DNA from 4 places in the Streptomyces sp. NPDC048417 genome. Region 4 is predicted to be linked to each of the others. Evidence: riboswitches for the same ligand, from Rfam matches in the RefSeq annotation. Region 4 holds a riboswitch; each other region holds the start of a gene.
The links. A riboswitch is a leader RNA that binds a small molecule or an ion and turns the genes downstream of it on or off. The one in region 4 is predicted to bind S-adenosylmethionine.

Region 1: linked by a shared signal. The riboswitch ahead of AB0D59_RS12360 (putative leader peptide) and the one ahead of AB0D59_RS21845 (aminotransferase class V-fold PLP-dependent enzyme) in region 4 are both predicted to bind S-adenosylmethionine.
Region 2: linked by a shared signal. The riboswitch ahead of thrC (threonine synthase) and the one ahead of AB0D59_RS21845 (aminotransferase class V-fold PLP-dependent enzyme) in region 4 are both predicted to bind S-adenosylmethionine.
Region 3: linked by a shared signal. The riboswitch ahead of AB0D59_RS03880 (amino acid ABC transporter permease) and the one ahead of AB0D59_RS21845 (aminotransferase class V-fold PLP-dependent enzyme) in region 4 are both predicted to bind S-adenosylmethionine.

The regions. Positions count from the first base shown of each region.
Region 1 is NZ_JBEZKI010000006.1:284,827-290,218, reverse strand. Features, by position in the region: gene AB0D59_RS12370 (DUF1684 domain-containing protein) at 1-24, shown strand, start outside; gene AB0D59_RS12365 (DUF427 domain-containing protein) at 234-1,049, opposite strand; SAM riboswitch class IV at 1,508-1,621, shown strand; gene AB0D59_RS12360 (putative leader peptide) at 1,600-1,773, shown strand; gene AB0D59_RS12355 (ABC transporter substrate-binding protein) at 2,010-3,629, shown strand; gene AB0D59_RS12350 (ABC transporter permease) at 3,633-4,592, shown strand; gene AB0D59_RS12345 (ABC transporter permease) at 4,589-5,392, shown strand, end outside.
Region 2 is NZ_JBEZKI010000003.1:273,692-279,083, reverse strand. Features, by position in the region: gene AB0D59_RS06170 (trehalose-6-phosphate synthase) at 1-515, opposite strand, end outside; gene AB0D59_RS06165 (glucosyl-3-phosphoglycerate synthase) at 598-1,542, opposite strand; SAM riboswitch class I at 1,700-1,862, shown strand; gene thrC (threonine synthase) at 1,881-3,167, shown strand; gene AB0D59_RS06155 (ubiquitin-like small modifier protein 1) at 3,214-3,489, shown strand; gene AB0D59_RS06150 (cold-shock protein) at 4,005-4,211, shown strand; gene groL (chaperonin GroEL) at 4,571-5,392, shown strand, end outside.
Region 3 is NZ_JBEZKI010000002.1:270,833-276,224, reverse strand. Features, by position in the region: gene AB0D59_RS03895 (hypothetical protein) at 1-41, opposite strand, end outside; gene AB0D59_RS03890 (putative leader peptide) at 202-333, shown strand; gene AB0D59_RS03885 (glutathione S-transferase C-terminal domain-containing protein) at 455-1,327, shown strand; SAM riboswitch class IV at 1,405-1,528, shown strand; gene AB0D59_RS03880 (amino acid ABC transporter permease) at 1,930-2,910, shown strand; gene AB0D59_RS03875 (amino acid ABC transporter ATP-binding protein) at 2,907-3,689, shown strand; gene AB0D59_RS03870 (ABC transporter substrate-binding protein) at 3,751-4,776, shown strand; gene AB0D59_RS03865 (GNAT family N-acetyltransferase) at 4,802-5,392, shown strand, end outside.
Region 4 is NZ_JBEZKI010000013.1:197,322-202,713, reverse strand. Features, by position in the region: gene trpD (anthranilate phosphoribosyltransferase) at 1-1,008, shown strand, start outside; SAM riboswitch class IV at 1,232-1,348, shown strand; gene AB0D59_RS21845 (aminotransferase class V-fold PLP-dependent enzyme) at 1,527-2,906, shown strand; gene AB0D59_RS21840 (hypothetical protein) at 3,047-3,712, shown strand; gene AB0D59_RS21835 (Lrp/AsnC ligand binding domain-containing protein) at 3,738-4,019, opposite strand; gene AB0D59_RS21830 (rhomboid family intramembrane serine protease) at 4,016-4,759, opposite strand; gene AB0D59_RS21825 (hypothetical protein) at 4,912-5,151, shown strand; gene AB0D59_RS21820 (NYN domain-containing protein) at 5,192-5,392, shown strand, end outside.

The DNA.
Region 1 (5,392 bases), on a different contig from region 4:
CTGGAGCGCGGCGGACGCCCCTGACGGGACGCGCGTCTCCCGGCCCCCCCGCCGCCGTAGCCGTGGTCCGCGGTCGGCGGCGGGGGCTGTCCGCGGGTGCCGGCCGCCGCGATCCCGTGGTCCGGGCGGCGGCAGCGCCGGGCCCGGTTGTCCGGTGACGCCACCGGCCGTGGCGGTGTGGCCGACCGTGGACCGGCGCACCCCGTCGAGACGGATGCGGCGGTCGTCTCCCGTCAGGTGTGCTGTTGCTCCGAGAGCGCCTTGGTGAAGTGGGTGACGGGGCGCGCCACCCGTTCCCCGTCGAGGGTGATGTCGACCGCCTCGTTGTAGAAGGCGAGGAGCCCCTGGACGGCACCGACCGCGGGCAGCGGGTCCGGGTAGCTCCAGACGACGTTGGGCGGGACGTCGGCCGCAGCGCGCCACGACCAGTACTCGGCGGTGCCCTTGTAGGGGCAGCCGGTGTGATGGTCGGTGGCTTCGAGCAGGTCGAGGCGGACGTCCTCGCGCGGGACGTAGTAGCGGGTGGGCAGACCGGTCTCGAAGAGCAGGACCGGCCGGCGGGTGTCCGCGACGACCGTGCCGTCGATCTCGACCACCAGGTGACGGCTGCTGGGGATGGCGTCCACCCGCTTGTGCGGGTCACGGGGGTGGATGAAGATCTCTTCCTCCTCCTCGTACCAGTGGTCCAGGCCCCGCCCGACACGCCGGAACCACTCGAAGGCGATGTGATCGGCCAGGTCGGCGGCCGGGAAGGTCCAGGCGGCGTTCTCCAGCAGTTCGCCGTCGACCTCGACGTCGTAGAAGATCTGCGAGCCCGTGTGCGTACCGGTCGGCGGGTTCTTGGCGGGGCGGAGGAGTTCCTCGCGCACCTCCGCGCGCGGGAACGCGTACAGCGGTACGGGAACACCGGGCTCCCAGACGAGGACGGGGTGGCGGCTGTCGACGACCGTGACGTCACTCTTACGGCCGCGCACCCAGCGTTCGCTCGGCTCCCACAGGAGCCCCTCGGGGGTGGTCCGCACGGTCTGCGCGGTGGGGAATGGGGACATGACCGGCTCTCCTTCGGCTTGCTCAAGCGGTGACTTCGGCTTGCTCACGCGCTGAGTTCGGCGACGTAGGGACGGTTCTCCGGCCAGGCCGCTGGCTGCTCGGGGCGGCCGAAGACCCGTGGGTACTCCACTGGCACGCTCCCACACCGAGACGGGTTCGAAGGCGGCACGAGTCTCCCGCGCCCGTTGCCGGATCCACTTCGAGGAGAAGGAGCTGAACTGAAAAGAGCGAGTGGTCAGCGACAGGTCTGGGCGAACTGGTCGGCGCGGCGGCCCGCCCAGAACGGGTCGAGCGGCACGGCGCGTGCCTGACCTGCGGTCTCCATGGCCGGATCAAAGCACACGGCACAAGGTGCGTCCACCATGCGTCCCGGCACGTGAGACGGTCGCGTCTTCTCAAACCGCCAGTCCGGGTGCGGCATTGACGTACGCCAAAACCGATCCGTACGATCGCCAACGGCATTGAGTGTCAGCGTCAAGCCCTGGCTCGCTGACCGGCAACCCTCCCGCGCGGTGGGGTGCTCCAGGTGAAAGCCCGGCGGGATCACCGATGACTCCCGCAAGCGCGTGCCCCCGTGACCGGGGCCGGAGACGAGGAGGGACCGGCATGCGACACAGCGATGACCCGGCTGCCTCCCCCGCCGACGCCACGGCGTACTCCCGGCTCTCGCGTCGGCGTCACATCGATCTGAAGCGCTCGACCAGCTGCCTCTGTCGGCTCTGACCGGTCCGCCTGCCGCCGGCTGACCTCCGTCACCGGCCACGGCCCCTTCGCGCCGCCCTTCCCCTCGCCACCGGTCCCCGGTGTCGTCCACGTGCCCTCCGTTCGCCTTCCGTCTGCACAGCGCTTCCCCCGGCCGGCGCCGATCCGGCGGGGGCCGCACGCCCCTGCACGGCCGTGCCTCGCGCCCCGCAGCCCGGCACCCCGTGCCGGGTGCCACGAGTAGGAGAAAGCCCTCCGTGACTGCACTCCCGGATTTCAGACCCTCCCGATGGGCGCCCCTGGCCGCGCTCCTGACCACCAGCGTCCTGCTGACCGCGTGCGGTTCGGGCGACGACGGCTCCGGCGGCGGAAGCGGCCAGGCGAAGTCCGGCGGCACCCTGACCTTCGCGGTGGGCTCCGACGCCGGCTGCGTGGATCCGCAGCAGGTCGGCAGCAACGACACCATCTACTCGGTGCGCCAGATCGTGGACTCCCTGACCGACCAGGACCCGAAGACCGGCAAGATCGTGCCGTGGCTCGCCAAGAGCTGGGACATCAGCACCGACGCGACGACGTTCACCTTCCATCTGCGGTCGGGGGTCACCTTCAGCGACGGGTCCAAGCTGACCGCGCAGGTGGTCAAGGACAACTTCGACGCGGTGCCGGACCTCGGCGCCCTGGGCACCCTCGCCGAGGGCTATCTGAGCGGTGTCAAGAGCACCAGCGTGATCGACCCGCTCACCGTCAAGGTGGCCTTCAAGCAGCCCAACGCCCAGTTCCTGCAGGCGACTTCGACCCACTCGCTGGGCATCGAGTCGTCGGCGAGCGTGCGGAAGTCCCCGCAGCAGAAGTGCAGTGACGGCGTGGTCGGCTCCGGGCCGTTCGTGCTGAAGCAGTACGTGCAGAACCAGTCGGTCACCCTGGCCAGGCGAACCGGGTACGGCTGGGGTTCCTCGCTGTGGTCGAAGAAGGGCGAGGCCTACCTGGACAAGCTGGTGTTCAAGGTCGTGCCCGAGGCGGGGGTGCGGGCCGGCAGTCTCCAGTCCGGGCAGGTGGACGTGATCAGCAGCGTCGGCAAGGCCAACGAGGCGGCGCTCAAGGGCGGCCAGGTCGCCCTCCGGAGCCGGGCCAACCCCGGCGTGGTGTTCGGTCTGGGACTCAACAACTCGCGGCCCCTGCTGAAGGACGCGAAGGTGCGCCAGGCGATCCTGGCCGCCGTCGACCGCAAGCAGATCGCGGACACCGTCTTCCCGACCGGCACCCAGCCGGCGACCAGCATCCTGGCGCACACCACGCCCGACTACACCGACCTCTCCACTGACCTCGCCTTCGACGCGGCCAAGGCCAAGTCCCTGCTGGACGAGGCCGGTTGGAAGTCCGGCGGCGACGGAGTCCGCACCAAGGGCGGTAAGAAGCTGAGCCTGACCATCAGCTGGTTCCCCAACGCGGCCACCAACCAGCCCGCGCTGGAGCTGGTCCAGCAGCAGCTCAAGGCCGTCGGGATCGACGTGGTGCTCAAGCAGCTCCCGGTCACCCAGTTCGCCACCACGCTCCAGTCGGGTGACTTCGACGTGGTGTGGGGGAACACGACCCGCGCCGACCCGGACATCCTGCGCAGCTCCTTCTCCACCCAGCTGGCCAACTTCTACCACCTGCCCGCCAGTTCGCTGGACACGGCACTGTCCTCGCAGGCCGCGACCACGGACACCGCGAAGCGCAGGCAGCTGGTCGCTCAGGCGCAGCGGCTGCTCGTGCAGAACGCGTACGACGTGCCGGTGGTGGAGCTCCAGACCCAGCTCGGCGTCTCGAACAAGGTGCACGACCTCACATTCGACTCCGGCAGCCGCGTCCAGCTGCACGACACCTGGATCGGCTAGCGGATGCGCCGCTATGTGATCAAACGGCTGGCGCAGGCGGTCGGGGTGCTGTGGGCGGCCTACACGGTGTCGTTCCTGGTGCTCGACTTCCTGCCGGGTGACCCGGTCTCCGCGATGGCCGGGGCCGGGATGGACTCGGGGCAGGTCGATCCGGCCCAACTCGCCGAGTTGCGGCACGAGTACGGCTTCGACAAGCCCGTGCTGGTGCAGTACGCGGAGTATCTGGGCCGGGCGGTGCGCGGGGACTTCGGCGACGCGGTCTCCACCGGCCGCCCCGTGACCACCACGCTGGCCGACGCGCTGCCGCAGACGCTCCAGCTGACCGGTGCCGCGCTGCTGCTGGCGATGGTGCTCGGCGGCGGCCTCGCGGTGGTGGCGACGTACACCTCGCAGCGGTGGCTGCGGCAGCTGCTGCTGTCGCTGCCCCCGCTGGGGGTGTCGGTTCCGACGTTCTGGGTGGGTCTGCTGCTCGTGGAGGCGTTCTCGTTCCGGCTGCACTGGTTCCCGGCGTTCGGCAACGACGGGCTGAAGGGATTGGTGCTGCCTGCGCTCACGCTGGCGATCCCGACCGGCGCGCAGGTCGCGCAGGTGCTGGCCAAGAGCCTGCTGACCGCACTGGACCAGGCCTATGTGGAGACCGCGCGGGCCAAGGGCGCCGGCCGGTGGCGGGTGCATCTGCGGCACGCGCTGCGCAACGCCTCGCTGCCGGCGCTGACGGTCGTGGGCCTGCTGGTCGGGCAGTTGATCGCCGGTTCGGTGGTGGTAGAGACGGTGTTCTCCCGCGACGGTCTGGGCCGGGTGACCGCGGCGGCGGTCACTACCCAGGACATCCCGCTGGTCCAGGGAGTGGTGGTGTTCGGGGCGCTGATCTTCGTGGCGACGAACCTGCTCGTCGACCTCGTCTATCCGCTGCTGGACCCGCGGATCGTGGTGGCCTCGGACAGGAAGGCGAGCTTCGCATGAGTCAGAGCCTTGTCGACGACCAGGCCGAGGCCGCCCTCGGCCTCGCCCGGCCGGTCGAGACGGGACCTCCCGCACAACCCGGACGGCCCGCCGACATCCGCCGGGTGCTCCGCTTCCTGCTGCGCCGCCCCGGTCTGCTGCTGTCCGCCGTCGTCCTCGTGCTGGTGGTGCTGGCCGCCTTCTGGCCGGGTCTGTTCACCTCGCAGGACCCGCTGACGGGGGTGCCGTCCCAGAACTTCCGCGGCCCGAGCGGCAGTCACTGGTTCGGCACGGACGAACTGGGCCGCGACGTCTTCTCCCGCGTGGTGCACGGCGCCCAGCTCTCCCTCAAGGCCACGCTGATCGCGGTCCTGGTCGCGTTCGTGGTCGGCGGTCTGCTCGGCGTGGTCGCCGGGTTCGTGGGCCGCTGGGTGGACGACGTGCTGATGCGCTTCGTCGACGTGCTCCTCTCCATCCCCGCGCTGTTCCTGTCGCTGGCCCTGGTCACCGCGCTCGGGTACGGGACGGTGAAGGTGGCCGTCGCGGTCGGCATCGCCAGCGTCGCCTCCTTCGCCCGGGTGGCGCGGGCCGAGGTGCTGCGGGTGCGGCAGGCGGTGTTCGTCGAGGCGTCCCGCTCCTGCGGGACCCGCTGGTACGCGGTCCTCGGCCGGCACGTCCTGCCCAACGCAGCGGGCCCGGTGATCGTCCTGGCCACGCTGGACTTCGGCTCCTCGATCCTGGCCGTGTCGGCGCTGAGCTTCCTCGGCTACGGCGCGCCGCCGCCCGCCCCGGAGTGGGGGACGTTGATCTCCGACGGCCGC
Region 2 (5,392 bases), on a different contig from region 4:
GGCCGCAGCCGGCGCAGCATCCGCGGAGCCAGCGCCAGGTGGTAGTCCTGGATGACGACCACCGCGCCCTCGCCCGCCTCCTGCGCCAGCGCCTCGGCGAACGCCTGGTTGTAGGCCTGGTACGAGGCCCACCGGCGCCGGAACTCCGCGTCGAAGACCGGCTCCAGCGGGGTCTGGTAGAGCATGTGGTGGACGAACCAGAGCACCGAGTTCGCGATGCCGTTGTACGCGTCCGAGAACACGTCCGGATCGATGTCGAGCATCCGGACCTGCTGCCCGCCGCTGTCCCCGGCCGGCAGCCGGCCGCCGTCGGCCCGCCGTACCGCCTCCCGGTCGCCGTCGCTCAGCGCCGCGCACACCCACACCGCGTTCGCGTCCGGCCCGATGGCCGACAGCCCCGAGACCAGCCCGCCGCCACCCCGCTTGGCGCGCAGCGCACCGCCTTCGCCCACTTCATACGAAACCGGGCCGCGGTTGGACGCGACCAGCACCTCAGCACCGCCGGTGGAAGCCATACGCCACAACCTAGCCCGGCCCGGAAACGCTCAAACGTACGGCCGTGCCCGACGCGCCGCCGTATACGGCCGTACGTAGAAGTCACGCCACCCGGCGCTCGGCGTACTCGGCGATCTCCGCCATCGGCGGCCGTTCCTCGGTGTCCACGGAGTAGGTGCGCGGCTCGAAGCCGTCCTCGCCCCGTTCGAACTGGGTCAGGGCGGGCCGGATCAGATGCCCGCGGGCCAGCCGCAGCTGCGCGGTGCGGTAGATCGCGGCGGACATCCGGCCGAGGGCCTGGCCGTCCTGGTGACGGTGTTTGCGGACCCCCACGTCGACCTGGGCGAGGGCGTCCAGGCCGACCAGGTGCAGGGCGTCGACCAGCATGCCCAGCTCCACGCCGTAGCCGACCGGGAAGGGGAGCTGTTCGAGGAGCGAGCGGCGGGCCGCGTACTCGCCGCCGAGCGGCTGGACGAACCCGGCCAGCTGCGGCCAGTGCATGTTCAGCAGCGGGCGGGCCATCAGTTCGGTGACCCGGCCGCCCTGTCCGGCCGAGCCGGCGAGCGGGCGGTCGTACATCGCCTTGACGAGGTCCACGTCCGGGTCGGTCAGCAGCGGGCCGACGATCCCGGTGACGAAGTCGGAGGAGAAGTCACGTAGGTCGGCGTCGATGAAGCAGACGATGTCGCCGGTGGTGACGAGGAGGGAGCGCCAGAGGACCTCGCCCTTGCCGGGGACGGCGGGGATGCGCGGCAGGATCGTGTCGCGGTGCACGACCCGGGCGCCGGCCGCCGCGGCCACCGCCGCCGTACGGTCGGTGGAACCGGAGTCGACGACCACGATCTCGTCGACGAGCGGCACCTGCCGTATGAGGTCGTGACGGATGATCGCGACGATGTCGCCGACCGTCTCCTCCTCGTTGAGCGCGGGCAGCACGACGGAGACGGACTGCCCGGTGCGCTGCTTGGCGGCGAGTATCCGGTGCAGGGGGCGATCGTTCATGGACCAGGAGCGGGTGGCCAGCCAGCGCTCGACTTCTTCCAGCACAGTCAGCGGCTCCTCACTGTCACGATCACACTGCGAGGTGTGATCCATCTCGCGGTTCGGACGACTATCTCAACTGTCCTGGCCTTCGGTTACAGTCTTGAACAACGCCGATGACCATCGCATGTCCTGGGGTCACCGGCCGTTGACAACCGCATACCGCTCATCCAGAGGGGCAGAGGGATACGGCCCGATGAAGCCCCGGCAACCCTCCAGTCGGTTACTCGTGGATCGCTGATCACTGTCGATCGCTCGCGAGGCTCCCGGCTAGGGAAGGTGCCAAATCCGTCTCACGGCGAGATGCGTCGTGAGGAAGATGAGGAGAAAGGGCCTCGCCTCACATGGCTGTGCAGACTTCTGCGACCACCACCGACTCCACGACCGTCGACCTCGGTCCCGCCGCCGCCCTGAGCTGCCGCGAGTGCGGCCACCGCGTGCCGCTCGGCCCCGTGTTCGCCTGCGAGGAGTGTTTCGGCCCGCTCGAAATCGCGTATGACTTCTCGGCCTACGACACCGAGGAGCTGCGGAAGCGGATCGAAGCGGGTCCCGCGAACATCTGGCGCTACGCGCCGCTGCTGCCCGTCCCCGCGGACGTGGCGACCAAGCCGAACATCAACCCGGGCTGGACCAAGCTCGTCCAGGCCGACAACCTGGCGAAGGAGCTGGGCGTCACCGGCGGCCTGTACGTCAAGGACGACTCCGGCAACCCGACGCACTCCTTCAAGGACCGGGTCGTCGCCCAGGCCGTCGAGGCCGCGCGCGCCTTCGGCTACACCACGCTCTCCTGCTCCTCCACCGGCAACCTCGCCGGCGCGGTCGGTGCCGCCGCCGCCCGGGCCGGCTTCCGCTCCTGCGTGTTCATCCCGCACGACCTGGAGCAGGGCAAGATCGTCATGGCCGCGATCTACGGCGGCGAGCTCGTCGGCATCGAGGGCAACTACGACGACGTGAACCGCTTCTGCTCCGAGCTGATCGGTGACTCGGCCGGCGAGGGCTGGGGCTTCGTCAACGTCAACCTGCGGCCGTACTACGCGGAGGGGTCCAAGACCCTGGCGTACGAGATCTGCGAGCAGCTCGGCTGGCGGATCCCCGACCAGCTGGTCGTCCCGATCGCCTCCGGCTCGCAGCTCACGAAGATCGACAAGGGGCTGCAGGAGCTGATCAAGCTCGGGCTCGTCGAGGACAAGCCGTACAAGATCTTCGGTGCGCAGGCCGAGGGGTGCTCGCCGGTGTCGGTGGCCTACAAGGCGGGCCACGACGTGGTGCGGCCGCAGAAGCCGAACACCATCGCCAAGTCCCTCGCCATCGGCAACCCGGCCGACGGGCCGTACGTCCTGGACATCGCGCGCCGTACCGGCGGTGCGGTGGAGGACGTGACCGACGAGCAGGTCGTCGACGCGATCAAGCTGCTCGCGCGGACCGAGGGAATCTTCGCGGAGACCGCCGGCGGGGTGACGGTCGGAGTCACCAGGAAGCTCATCGAGAATGGGCTGATCGATCCGACGAAGTCGGTTGTCGTGCTCAACACGGGTGATGGACTGAAGACACTGGACGCCGTGGCGGGGACCGGGCTTACGGCGACTATTCGGCCCACTCTCGATTCGTTCCGTGAGGCCGGGCTCGCCTAAGTCAGCCACAGAAAACCAGGGCGTTGCTCTAACCGGAGGTTTAAACGTGAGCGTCACCGTTCGCATCCCCACCATCCTGCGCACCTACACCGGTGGTCAGGCCGAAGTCAGTGCCGAAGGGGCCACCCTCGGCGATGTCATCTCCGATCTGGAGAAGAACCACACCGGGATCGCCGGCCGTGTTCTCGACGACGAGGGCAAGCTGCGCCGGTTCGTGAATGTGTACGTCAATGATGACGATGTGCGGTTCGAGCAGGGTCTGGAGACGGCCACCCCGGACGGCGCCGGCGTCTCCATCATCCCGGCCGTCGCCGGCGGCTGACCCCGCCGACCGCCCCGGCGACCCTGCTGACCTGGCTGTCGTGATGCCCGTATGACCGAACATTACCTTCGGTAATACCCATCACCGAGTGTTCATCCCCGCGGCGGAGCCGCTAATGGATGCAGTGCCCCCTCCGTGCGAGAAGCGGAGGGGGCAATTCTGTGTGGTTGAGCGCGGTACAGTTGGGGAACGCGGTCCCGATCTCCAGGTCGGGAGCCCCGTATTCGATACCGCAGACCCGACAAGAAGTAGCCAAAGTGTGCGGGTTATATGCGGCTTTTGCGGCTTTTATGGGGCCCGACTTGCCCTGAATTCGGCCGAATTCTTGCTACATTCCGGACCCTTCCCGTCCAGAATTCTCGTCCGATTGACCTGTTGCAGACGGCAGTTGGACAGATACATTCAGCCGCGGTCGACGCGTTCCGGCGCACGCCCCCAAACCTGTGGGGGGTGAGGTCTGACCCGGATCCGCGAAGTGTGGATCTGTGCAAGGGCCAGTAATAGGGGAGTTAGGCATGGCTCAGGGCACCGTCAAGTGGTTCAACGCGGAGAAGGGGTACGGCTTCATCGCGGTCGACGGTGGTGCGGATGTTTTCGTCCACTACAGTGCGATTCAGATGGACGGCTACCGCACCCTGGAGGAAGGTCAGCGGGTCGATTTCGAGATCTCGCAGGGCCAGAAGGGGCCGCAGGCGGACATGGTCCGGCTCGCGACCGGCTGAAGCACGCGCCGACTGACAGCGTCGTTCTTCTTTCTTTGTCGGAGGGCTCGTATCCCATGGGGAGTCATGGGTTACGAGCCCTTTGGCATGCCCGGGGCGAGCGGGCCGGCGTGCCCCGCGGGTGCGGCCCGGTACGGGGCCGGGGCGCGACCCAGTCCTCGGGAGGCGCTTGCACTCGGCATGGGCGAGTGCTAATCATTGGCGTTAGCACTCTGAAGGTGAGAGTGACAAAGATGGACCGGGTCGGTGAGGCCCGCAGACCGGGTGGGGCAAGGAACCCACGGGTCGGCGAGCCGTCCGTCGCGGGCGCGGGCGCGGTCCTTGAAGACTCACCCCCAGTCCTGGAGGGACCACTTCACATGGCCAAGATCATCGCGTTCGACGAGGAGGCGCGGCGCGGCCTCGAGCGCGGCATGAACCAGCTCGCGGACGCCGTGAAGGTGACGCTGGGCCCCAAGGGCCGCAACGTCGTCCTCGAGAAGAAGTGGGGCGCCCCCACGATCACCAACGATGGTGTGTCCATCGCCAAGGAGATCGAGCTCGAGGACCCGTACGAGAAGATCGGCGCCGAGCTGGTCAAGGAAGTCGCCAAGAAGACGGACGACGTCGCCGGTGACGGAACGACCACCGCGACCGTGCTCGCCCAGGCCCTGGTCAAGGAAGGCCTGCGCAACGTCGCCGCCGGCGCCAACCCGATGGCCCTGAAGCGCGGTATCGAGAAGGCCGTCGAGGCCGTCTCCGGTGCCCTCCTCGAGCAGGCGAAGGACGTCGAGACCAAGGAGCAGATCGCCTCCACGGCCTCCATCTCCGCCGCCGACACCCAGATCGGCGAGCTCATCGCCGAGGCCATGGACAAGGTCGGCAAGGAAGGCGTCATCACCGTCGAGGAGTCCCAGACCTTCGGTCTGGAGCTGGAGCTCACCGAGGGTATGCGCTTCGACAAGGGCTACATCTCGGCGTACTTCGCCACCGACATGGAGCGTATGGAGGCGTCCCTGGACGACCCGTACATCCTGATCGCCAACTCGAAGATCGGCTCCGTCAAGGACCTGCTCCCGCTCCTGGAGAAGGTCATGCAGTCGGGCAAGCCGCTGCTGATCATCGCCGAGGACGTCGAGGGCGAGGCCCTGTCGACCCTGGTCGTCAACAAGATCCGCGGCACCTTCAAGTCCGTCGCCGTC
Region 3 (5,392 bases), on a different contig from region 4:
ACGGCACCGGGCACCGGCCCGGGACCCGGGGGCTCGCTCATCGCATCCGGCTCCTGTCACTCGGCCTGCCTCTCCAGCGGACAACCGCTCCCGCCCGGCGGCAAGCCGGGGCCGGGTGTCCCAGGCGTGGACGCCCCCTTGACGGCACGCGGAGGCCGATCGACACTCCAGGTGGGAATCCTAGTGAAAAGGTAGGGAAAGATGGGTCGGCTGCGCACGGTCACCGGCAGGCAGCGCCGAGAGAGCCGTACGCCCTGCCCCGTCCCGCTGCTCACCTCCCGCCTGCACATCGACCTGCTGCGCGTGTGCAGCGCCATCAGCCGCACCGGCTGAGCCCCCGCTCCCGGCCGTACCGGCCGAGCGCCCGCCGTCGGCCGCACCCGCCGAACGCCCACCCACCGACGAACGCTTCCGCCGCGCGTACGTCCGCGCGTCCGCACCCCCGGGGAGACGCATGTCCATCACTCCGTTCGCCGCCCTCCCGTCCGTCCGGGCCACCCCCGCCTTCCGCGGGCGCATCGGCCGGGACGCGCGCAGCGGCCACTACGCCGTGCCGCGCCGCTACCGGCTCCACCTCGCCACCGCCTGTCCCGACGGCCTCCGCATCGCCGTCGGCCACAGCCTGCTGGCCCTCGACGACTGTTGTCCGGTCACCTATCTGCCCGCCGTCCCGGACTGTCCGGACGGCAGCCACACGGCGCTGCGCCCGCTGTACGAGGCGAGCGCCCACCACTACTCGGGACCGGCCCTCGCACCCGTGCTCAGCGACGACTGGTCCGGCCGTATCGTCAGCACCCACAGCCGGGACATCCTGCGCGACCTGGACCGCCACTTCGGCGACGGCGTCACCAGGCTGTACCCGTGCGGTGCCGAGGCCGAGATCGAGGCCGTCGAGCGGCTGTGCTCCGAGGGCATCGAGCAGGCGGCGCAGCACGCCGGCCGAGCGGGCGGCGACCCGGCGGCGCTTGAGGTGCTGCTCGCCGCCCTGGACGAGCTGGAGCGTCGGCTGACCGGCGCGGAGTTCCTGGTCGGCGGGCAACTCACGGCAGCGGACGTCGAGTTGTGGGTGACCCTGGTGCAACTCGACACCGTGCACCGCAACCACCTGGACGCCTCCGCCGTGCACGCCGTCGCCGGCCACCCGGTGCTGTGGGCCTACGCCCGCCGGCTGGCCGCCCGCCCGGCCTTCGGCGCCCACCTCGACCTCGACGGCATCGCCCGCCGTCACCACGGCCGTTGCCAGGGTCTGGAAGCCGCCGGCGCGGCCGTCCAGATCCTGGACTGGGCGGGCCATGCGGCGGACACCCCCGGCGTTCCGCGCAGGTGAGAGCGGCCCGAACCGTTCCGCCAGTCGGACAGGCGTTGACATTCGTTCGGGCAACTGCGTTACTTGCGAACCAGAACGGTCAAGAGCGTCAGCGTCAAGCCCTGGCTTGCTGACCGGCAACCCTCGCATCGCGGTGGGGTGCCCCAGGTGACGACCGGACCGATGACGTTTCGGCAAGCGACGATTCGGTAAGCGCGAGGCCCCCCGGGGCCGGCTCGACAGTGACAGGTGACGGACATGTACGCAGCTTCCAGGACGGCCCAGCGCCGCACCTCGGGCTGCGTACGCCCGTATCCGAGCCCTCTCGTCGCCGACCGCGCCGTCGACCTGCTCCGTGTCAACAGCGCCCTGTGTAGCGCGTGTACCGCACCGGGCTGTGCCCGCTGTCGGGTCTGACCAGGCCTTTCCGCCTCGCCCGCAGCACGGCTCCCACAGCCTCGCGCCCCAGCGTCTCTGACGAAGCACCGGCCGCCCCGGTGCGCAGCCGCCCGCCCCATCCCGTGTCCCGCGCGCCTCCGCGCATCCGTGCCGTGCCCGAACGCGGCCCGGTGCCGCGGCCCCGGCCGTGTGATCCGGGGTGTCCGACTCCGCCGGAGCCCACCATGAGTGAACCCCCAGGCGCCCTGTCCGTAGCCGAGGCGCCACCACGCACTGACGTACCGTCAAAGCCGTTGGGTGCCCAGCGAGTTCAGCCGCTGCGCCGACCCGGGCGGTGGATCGCCACCGCCGTCGTCCTGGTGGTCGTCGCGCAGTTCGCGCACGGACTGGCCACCAACCCCTTCTATCAGTGGGACCGGTTCCGCTACTGGTTCCTGCGGCCCACCATCCTCGACGGCCTCGTCATCACCCTCGAAGTCGCCGCGCTCAGCGCCGTGCTGGGCCTCCTCGGTGGCGTCGTGCTGGCCGTCGCCCGGCTCTCCGGCAGCCCCGTGCTGCGGGCGGTGAGCTGGACCTACACCTGGCTGTTCCGCTCGATCCCGCTGATCGTTCTGCTGATCTTCCTCTACAACTTCTCGGCCCTGTACCAGACGTTGAGCCTGGGCGTGCCCTTCGGCCCGTCCTTCGTCAGCTTCGACGAGTCCAAGCTCGCCACCGACATGGTGGTCGCCGTGGTCGGCCTCAGCCTCAACGAGGCGGCCTACGCGGCCGAGGTGGTGCGCGGCGGCATCCTCTCCGTCGACCAGGGCCAGCACGAGGCGGCCGACGCGCTCGGTCTGCCCAAGAGCTACCAGTTCACCCGGATCGTCTTCCCGCAGGCCCTGCGCTCCATCGTGCCGAACTACGTCAACCAGCTCATCGGGCTGATCAAGGGCACGTCCCTGGTGTTCTACGTCTCGCTGCTCGACCTCTTCGGCTCGGTGCAGTCCATGGGCAGCACCTATCCCGGCGACATCGTGCCGCTGCTGCTCGTGGCCACCGTCTGGTACCTGATCCTGACCAGCGCCGTCTCCGTCGTCCAGTTCTACGTCGAGCGGTACTTCGCCCGCGGCGCCACCCGCACGCTGCCGCCGACCCCCCTCCAGAAACTCCGCACCGGCCTCGGCGACCTGCGGGAACGGATACGCCGGGAGGCCGCCGCATGACCACCGCACCGGACATCGCGCCCGCCGCCCTGGAGATCCACGACGTCCACAAGTCGTACGGAGCCCACCGCGTCCTCGACGGCGTCGACCTGACCGTCCGCCCCGGCGAGGTCACCGTCATCCTCGGCCCGTCCGGCTCCGGCAAGTCCACGCTGCTGAGGGTGATCAACCACCTGGAGAAGCCCGAGACCGGCTATGTCAGCGTCGGCGGCGAACTGGTCGGCGTGAAGCGCCACGGCGACCGGCTCAAGGAGCTGAGCGAACGCGCCATCCTGGCCCAGCGCAGCCGGATCGGCTTCGTCTTCCAGAACTTCAACCTGTTCCCGCACCTGACGGTCCTCGACAACGTCGCGGCCGCGCCCGTCGCCACCGGGAAGCTGACCAGGCCCGAGGCCCAGCAGCTGGCCAAGGAACTCCTCGAACGGGTCGGCCTCGGCGAGCGCGTGGGCGCCTACCCACGGCAGCTGTCGGGCGGGCAGCAGCAGCGCGTCGCCATCGCCCGCGCCCTCGCGCTGCGCCCCGGGATCATCCTCTTCGACGAACCGACCTCCGCGCTCGACCCCGAACTGGTCGGCGAGGTCCTCGCCGTCATCAAGGACCTGGCCTCCAGCGGCAGCACCCTGGTGATCGTCACCCACGAGATCGGCTTCGCCCGTGAGGTCGCCGACCGGATCGTCTTCATCGACGGCGGAAAGATCGTCGAACAGGGCCCGCCCGCCGAGGTCCTCGACAGTCCGCGGCACGAACGGACCCGGGACTTCCTCCGCAAGGTCCTCTGAACCACCCCCCTGCACGTGAATCACGCCCCTTTCACTTGTCACTGGAACACGAAGGACAGCCATGCCCACGCTCCTCTCCCGACGCAGCCTGATCCGCGGCCTCACCACGGCGACCGCCGTCGCGACCCTCGCCACCGGGCTCGCCGCCTGCGGGGGCGACAGCGACGCCGCGACCACGACCGACAGAGCCAAGAGCGGCGAGGTCGTCATCGGACAGGTCTCCAACGGCGCCGCCCAGCAGACCACCGTCAAGGTCTCCGAGGTCAAGTCCATCAGCGCCGAACTGCCCGCCGCCGTCCGCAAGAGCGGCAAGCTCGTCATCGGCGAGGGCGCCCTGCCCGCCGGATTCCCGCCGCTCGCCTACGTGGGCGGCGACCAGAAGACCCTCACCGGTTCCGAACCCGACCTCGCCCGGCTGGTCGCCGCGGTCTTCGGCCTCACGCCCGAGGTGAAGAACTTCACCTGGGAGAACATGTTCGTCGGCATCGACAGCGGCAAGGTGGACGTGGCCCTCTCCAACATCACCGACACCGAGGAGCGCAAGAAGAAGTACGAGTTCGCGTCCTACCGGCAGGACAACCTCGCCTTCACGGTGCCGAAGAAGAGCACCTGGAACTTCGACGACACCTACGAGAACCTCGCCGGCAAGACCGTCTCCGTCAGCGCCGGCACCAACCAGGAGAAGATCCTCCTGGAGTGGAAGGCCAAGCTGGCCAAGGAGGGCAAGAAGCTCACGGTCAAGTACTACCAGGACAGCAACAGCGTCTACCTGGCCCTCAGCAGCGGCAAGATCGATGCCTACCTCGGCCCCAACCCCGGCATCGCCTACCACAACAGGCAGACCGCGAACACGCCCAACGCCACCCGCACCGCGGGTACCTACTCCGGCGCGGGCGCCAGCCTCCAGGGCCTGATCGCGGCCACCGCGAAGAAGGACAGCGGCCTGGCCAAGCCGCTCGCCGACGCCATCAACTACCTGATCAAGAACGGCCAGTACGCCAAGTGGCTGGCCGCCTACAACCTCTCCAACGAGGCCGTCGCCAAGTCCGAGGTCAACCCGCCCGGGCTGCCGCTGGACAACTCCTGACCGGTCGTCAGCGGAGAACGTCACCATGACCGTTGAAGCATCCCGCGGCGTCCTGGACAACGCCGTCTGGTCCGCACTCGCCGGTCCGCACGCCCACCTCGCCGAACGTTTCGGCCGGGCCGCCCGCTACCCCGACGACGTCTACGCCTACGCTGCCCTCGCCGACCCCACCGACCCGGAGGCCTGGGCCGACCTGCACACGCTCGTCGGCCCCGGCACGACCGTGAAGATCAAGCCGGTCGAGGAAGCACCGCCCGGCTGGGAGGTGGTCGGCGGCGGGGCGGGCGTCCAGTTCGTCGACACCGGGCTGCGGGCCGAGCCCGACCCCGAGGCGGTCCGGCTCGGCTCGTACGACGTGCCCGAGATGCTGGACCTGGTGGCCCGCACCGAGCCCGGCCCGTTCCGCAAGCGGACCGTCGAGATGGGGGCCTACCTCGGCATCCGGCGCCGGGGACGGCTGATCGCGATGGCGGGGGAGAGGCTGCGGCTGCCCGGCTGGACGGAGATCAGCGCGGTCTGCACCGACCCCGGGCACCGGGGCCGGGGCCTGGCCACCCGCCTGGTGCGCGCCGTCGCCGCCGGCATCAGGGAACGCGGTGACACGCCGTTCCTGCAC
Region 4 (5,392 bases):
GTACTGAACGCGCTGCTGTACGGCGAGGACCAGAGCGCGGACGCGACGGCCTGGGCGATGGACCAGATCATGCGCGGCCAGGCGACCGACGCCCAGATCGCCGGTTTCGTCGTCGCCCTGCGGGCCAAGGGCGAGACGGTCGACGAGATCAACGGCCTGGTCCGCACGATGTACGCGCACGCCAACGTCATCGAGGTACCGGGCCGCACGGTCGACATCGTCGGCACCGGCGGCGACGGCGCCAAGACGGTGAACATCTCCACGATGTCGGCGCTGGTGGTGGCCGGCACCGGGGCGAAGGTCGTCAAGCACGGCAACCGGGCGGCGTCCTCCGCGTCCGGTGCCTCGGACGTGCTGGAGAAGCTCGGCGTCAACCTCGACCTGACCCCGCGGCGGGTCGCCGAGGTCGCCGAGGAGGCCGGCATCACCTTCTGCTTCGCCGTCAAGTTCCACCCGGCGCTGCGCCATGCGGGCGCGGCCCGCGGCCAGCTGGGCATCCGCACGGTGTTCAACATCCTCGGCCCGCTGACCAACCCCGCGCAGGTGCGGGCCCAGGCGGTCGGCGTCGCGGATCCGCGCATGGCACCGGTCGTGGCGGGCGTCTTCGCCGAGCGCGGCAACTCCTCGCTGGTCTTCCGCGGCGACGACGGCCTCGACGAGCTGACGACCACCGCCACGTCCCACGTCTGGATCGTCCGCGACGGCAAGGTCACCGAGGAGACCTTCGACCCGAGGGACGTCGGCATCGAGCTGGTCCCGGTGGAGGCGCTGCGCGGCGGCGACCCGTCGTACAACGCGGAGGTCGCCCGCCGCCTCCTGGACGGCGAGACGGGCCCGGTCCGCGACGCGGTCCTGTTGAACTCGGCGGCGGCACTGGTGGCCCTGGACCCGGGCACCGGAACGCTGGCCGAGCAGATCCGCGCCGGCATGGACAAGGCAGCGGAGTCCATCGACTCGGGCGCGGCCAAGCGGGCGCTGGAGCGCTGGGCGGCGGCGACGAACAGGTAGGGGCCGCGGTCGGCGGGCCGAGGCGCGGTACGGCACCGCCGGACTACGCCGTCGTGGCTGACCGCCGTTGCGGCGGGGATGAGTTCCCCCTCTCCCCGCCGCGCCGGAGCGCAACCACAGACAGCCTTCCCGGCGTTGGCGAGCCGGCGTCGGTCCCTGGCGGTGTTCCGTCATCCGGACAGGAGTTGCGCGTCGGCGATCACTTCACTTACTTTTCTTGCCAGGTCATGAGTGACAGTCATGAGGCCCCGGCCGACTGTCCGGCAACCCTCCGTCCGTGGCGGGGTGCCCCGGGTGAAGACCAGGCCGTAGGCAGCGAGGTCTACGGCAAGCGCGGACCCCTCACGCTCTTTTGAATGAGCACAGCCCAGGGGTCCTGGTCGTCGAGGGAGCCTTCTGTGAGCAAGCGAATGCGATAGGGCGTCGAGCCCCGCCTCCGCGTACCCCTTTCACCTTTTCCCGTGCCGTCGACGCGTCGTCCGGCCGGCGATTTCGCTCGCCTCTCACAGGAGTTCGCCATGTCTGTCGCCACCGCTGCCACCGCCCAGTCCCTTTGTGCCCCGCTGCCCGTTCTGGGCGGGGATGTCACCGTCCCGCTCGTCACCGGCGGCGAGGTCACCTACGCGGCCCTCGACTACGCGGCCAGCGCCCCCGCCCTCCAGCGGGTCTGGGACGACGTGGCGGCGTACGCCCCCTACTACGGCAGCGTCCACCGCGGCGCCGGCTACCTCTCCCAGCTCTCCACGGACCTCTTCGAGAACGCCCGCCGGACCGTCGCCGAGTTCCTCGACTGCCGCCCCGACGACCAGCTGGTCTTCACCCGCTCCACCACCGACTCCCTCAACCTGCTCGCCGCCGCCGTCCCCGCCGACTGCCAGGTCTTCGTCTTCGAGACCGAGCATCACGCGAGCCTGCTCCCCTGGAAGGACGCCCGGGTCACCTACCTCGACGCGCCCCGCACCCCGCGGCAGGCCGTCGAGACCCTGGAGCGCGCCCTCGCCGACCGCACTGTGTCCAGTGAGGGAGGGCACGGCCCGGCCCTGGTCTGCGTCACCGGCGCGTCCAACGTCACCGGCGAGCTGTGGCCCGTACGGGAGCTGGCGGCCGCCGCGCACGCGCACGGCGCCCGGATCGTCCTGGACGCCGCCCAGCTGGCCCCGCACCACCCCGTGTCCGTCCGGGACCTGGACGTCGACTGGGTCGCCTTCTCCGGCCACAAGCTGTACGCCCCCTTCGGCTCCGGCGTGCTGGCCGGCCGCGCCGACTGGCTGCAGGCCGCCGAGCCCTACCTCGCGGGCGGCGGCGCCAGCCGCAAGGTCACCCGGCGGGAGGACGGGGGAGTGGCCGTGGAGTGGCACGAGAGCGCCGCGCGGCACGAGGCGGGCTCGCCCAACGTCATCGGCGCCTACTCCATCGCCTCCGCCTGCAAGGCACTCACCGAGGCCGGCTTCGACACGCTGGTCGCCCGCGAGCAGCACCTGATCGAGAAGGTGCGGGCGGGGCTCGCCGAGGTTCCCGAGGTCCGGGTCCTCTCCCTCTTCGGCGACGACGCCCCGCGCGTCGGAGTGATCAGCTTCGTGGTGGACGGCTGGAACAGCTCCCACTTCGCCGCCGCCCTCTCCGCCGAGTACGGCATCGGGGTCCGCGACGGCCTCTTCTGCGCCCACCCGCTGGTCAGGACCCTGCTGGGCTCCGACCCGCAGACCCAGGGCGAGTGCGGGGCGCCGGAGGCGGCACCCGGCGAGAAGTCCCTCAACGCCATCCGGGTGAGCTTCGGGGCGGGCACGCCGGACGAGCACGTGGAGCGCTTCGTCGACGCGGTGCGGGAACTGGTGACCGACGGGGCGAAGTGGTCGTACCGCACGGAGGACGGCCGCTGTGTCCCGGCGGTGAGCTGACCCACCCGCGGGGGTGTCGGTAGGACCACCCCCCGATCCGGTGTCCAGGCCCAGCGACGAGGAGCGTCGTGAACGCCAGGATTCATGTAGTCGGCAACGGGCCGACGAGGAATCCGACACCTGGAACCGGGGGCACACCCATGAACGAAACCGTCGCGAGGCGCCTGACGGGCCTCGCCTCCATCACCGCGGCGGCCGCCTTCATCGTCGAGGTACCGCTGTACTTCGTCTACTCCGGTCCGCCGCCGGACTCGAACGTCCTGACCAGGCTGCTGGTCGGGATCTTCGGGCTGGCGTTCGTGGTCGTGTTCGTGACGGCCTTCCGCGAACTGGTCAAGCGGGCCGACCCGGCCAGTGAATGGATCGGCTCGATGGCCTTCGCGACCGGACTGGTGTACGCGACGATCACTCTGGTCTCCAGCGGACTGGAAGGCGGCGCGGTCATCGCCGCGGACCACCCGATCGACCCGACCATCGCGGTCAGCGGCACCTACGTCCTGTACGGGTCGATCAGCCGCCTGATGCTCGCCCTCTGCCTGACCGCGGTGGGTTACGGGATCTCCCGCACCGGCCTGCTGCCACGCTGGACCGGTCGTTCCGCCCACGTCCTGGCAGCGGTCAACCTGGCCTTCGTGCCGTCCGTGTTCTTCGGCAACGACCCCGCGCACTTCTACGCGGCGAACGGCTGGGGCACCACCGCCCTGATGGGGGCGATGCTCAGCTACTGGCTGCTCGCCGTGGGTGTCTCGGCCTACCGCAGTGCCGGGCGACGTGCGCCCGTCGGCTCACCGGCCCTGCGGCACTGACGCCCGCCCGGCCTGGACCGCCGGTTCAGCTGTCCAGGCCGATGGCGAAGGCCGCCTCCAGGTCGTGCTGGGAGTACGTGCGGAACGCGACGTGCGTGTCCGTGGCCTCCACGCCGGGGATCTTGCTGATGGAGCCGGGGATGACCTCGGCGAGGTCCTCGTGCTGCTTCACCCGGACCATGGCGATCAGGTCGTAGGTACCGGTGACCGAGAAGACCTCGCTGACGCTGTCCAGCGCGGCGATCCGTTCCGCGATCTCGGGGATCCGGTCCACGCTGGTCTTGATGAGGACGATCGCGGTGATCACGGCTGGTTCTCTCCCTCGGGTGCCGGAGCTGGGGCGGCCTTCACTTTAGTCCCACGGCCGTACCGCACCCACGCGTAGCCGAGGCCGAGCCCGAAGCCGACCAGGTGGGCCAGGTAGGCCACGCCGGGGCCGGAGGGGGCCTGGTCCAGGGCGAGCCACTGCAGGGCCGCCCAGAAGGGCAGCACCACCCAGGCCGGGAACCGGAGCGGCAGGAAGAAGAGGAACGGCAGAAGACTGGTCACGCGGGCGCTGGGGAACAGGTACAGGAACGCTCCGAGGACCGCCGAGATCGCCCCGGACGCCCCCACCAGCGACTGCTGGGACGTGGCGTTGGCGGCCGCGTAGCCGAGCAGCGCGAGATAGCCGCAGCCGATGTAGAAGAGGGTGAACTCCACGCGCCCCATCCGCTCCTCGGTCATCGCCCCGAAGACGAAGAGGAAGAGCATGTTGCCGAGCAGGTGCACCCAGCTGCCGTGGATGAACAGCGCCGTGGCCGGGGTGAGCGCCTCCCGCGCCGGACCGTCGAACACGTCGGCGGGAACCACCCCCCAGCGCCGGAAGTACGCGCGCTGGGCGGCCGCCAGGGCGTCCCCGGTGCCGTAGGACGGGGTGAAGCCGGACGCCGGGCCGAGCACGAAGATCAGGCAGCACACGGCGATCAGGGTGTACGTCATGGGTGCCGACGTGTTCCGCAGGCTCCGCAAGGTCCGGACGGCCGTCGTGTTCCAGTTGCCGATCATGGACATAGAGCATGGCGTAACGGGATGCACCGGTGCAGATCGCCTCGCCGCCGCGGACAGGGCGGCGTCGAGTACTCGCCAGGCCGTAGGGTAACGAGCCACACGCGTCGGGACGGCGCGTCACGGACACTAGAAGGAAGCGAACAGCCACGATGACGGTTCCCCTGCCGACTGCCACGACGCGGTGGCGCTGCACCCTCTGCGGCAACCTCACGCGCTTCGACGTGACCCGCTCGTCGAAGGTCGTGGAGTACGTGCACCTCGACCTGGCCGGTGAGCCCAAGGTCGAGGAGCGCGAGGTGGTCAGTGAGACCATCGAGTCGGTGCGCTGTCGCTGGTGCAACGCGGTGGACCAGGTGGAACTCGTGGACAGGCCGGGTGCCGACTCCTGAGACCGGGAGGCGGCCCCGCACAGGTGATGGGGTGTGACGGATGGTGGAGACCACAGGCGGGGGGCCGGGCGACGGCACCGCTGAGGTGCTTGACCGTCCGCTGCCCGACGGCGTGCGACGGCGTGTCGTGCAGATCGTGTCGGACGGCTTCGGCGGGCTGACCGTCGCCGAACTGCCCGCCCAGCTGCGGCAGTACGCCCGTTTCGCCCCGAATCGACGGGCCAAGTTCGCCGGGAACGCC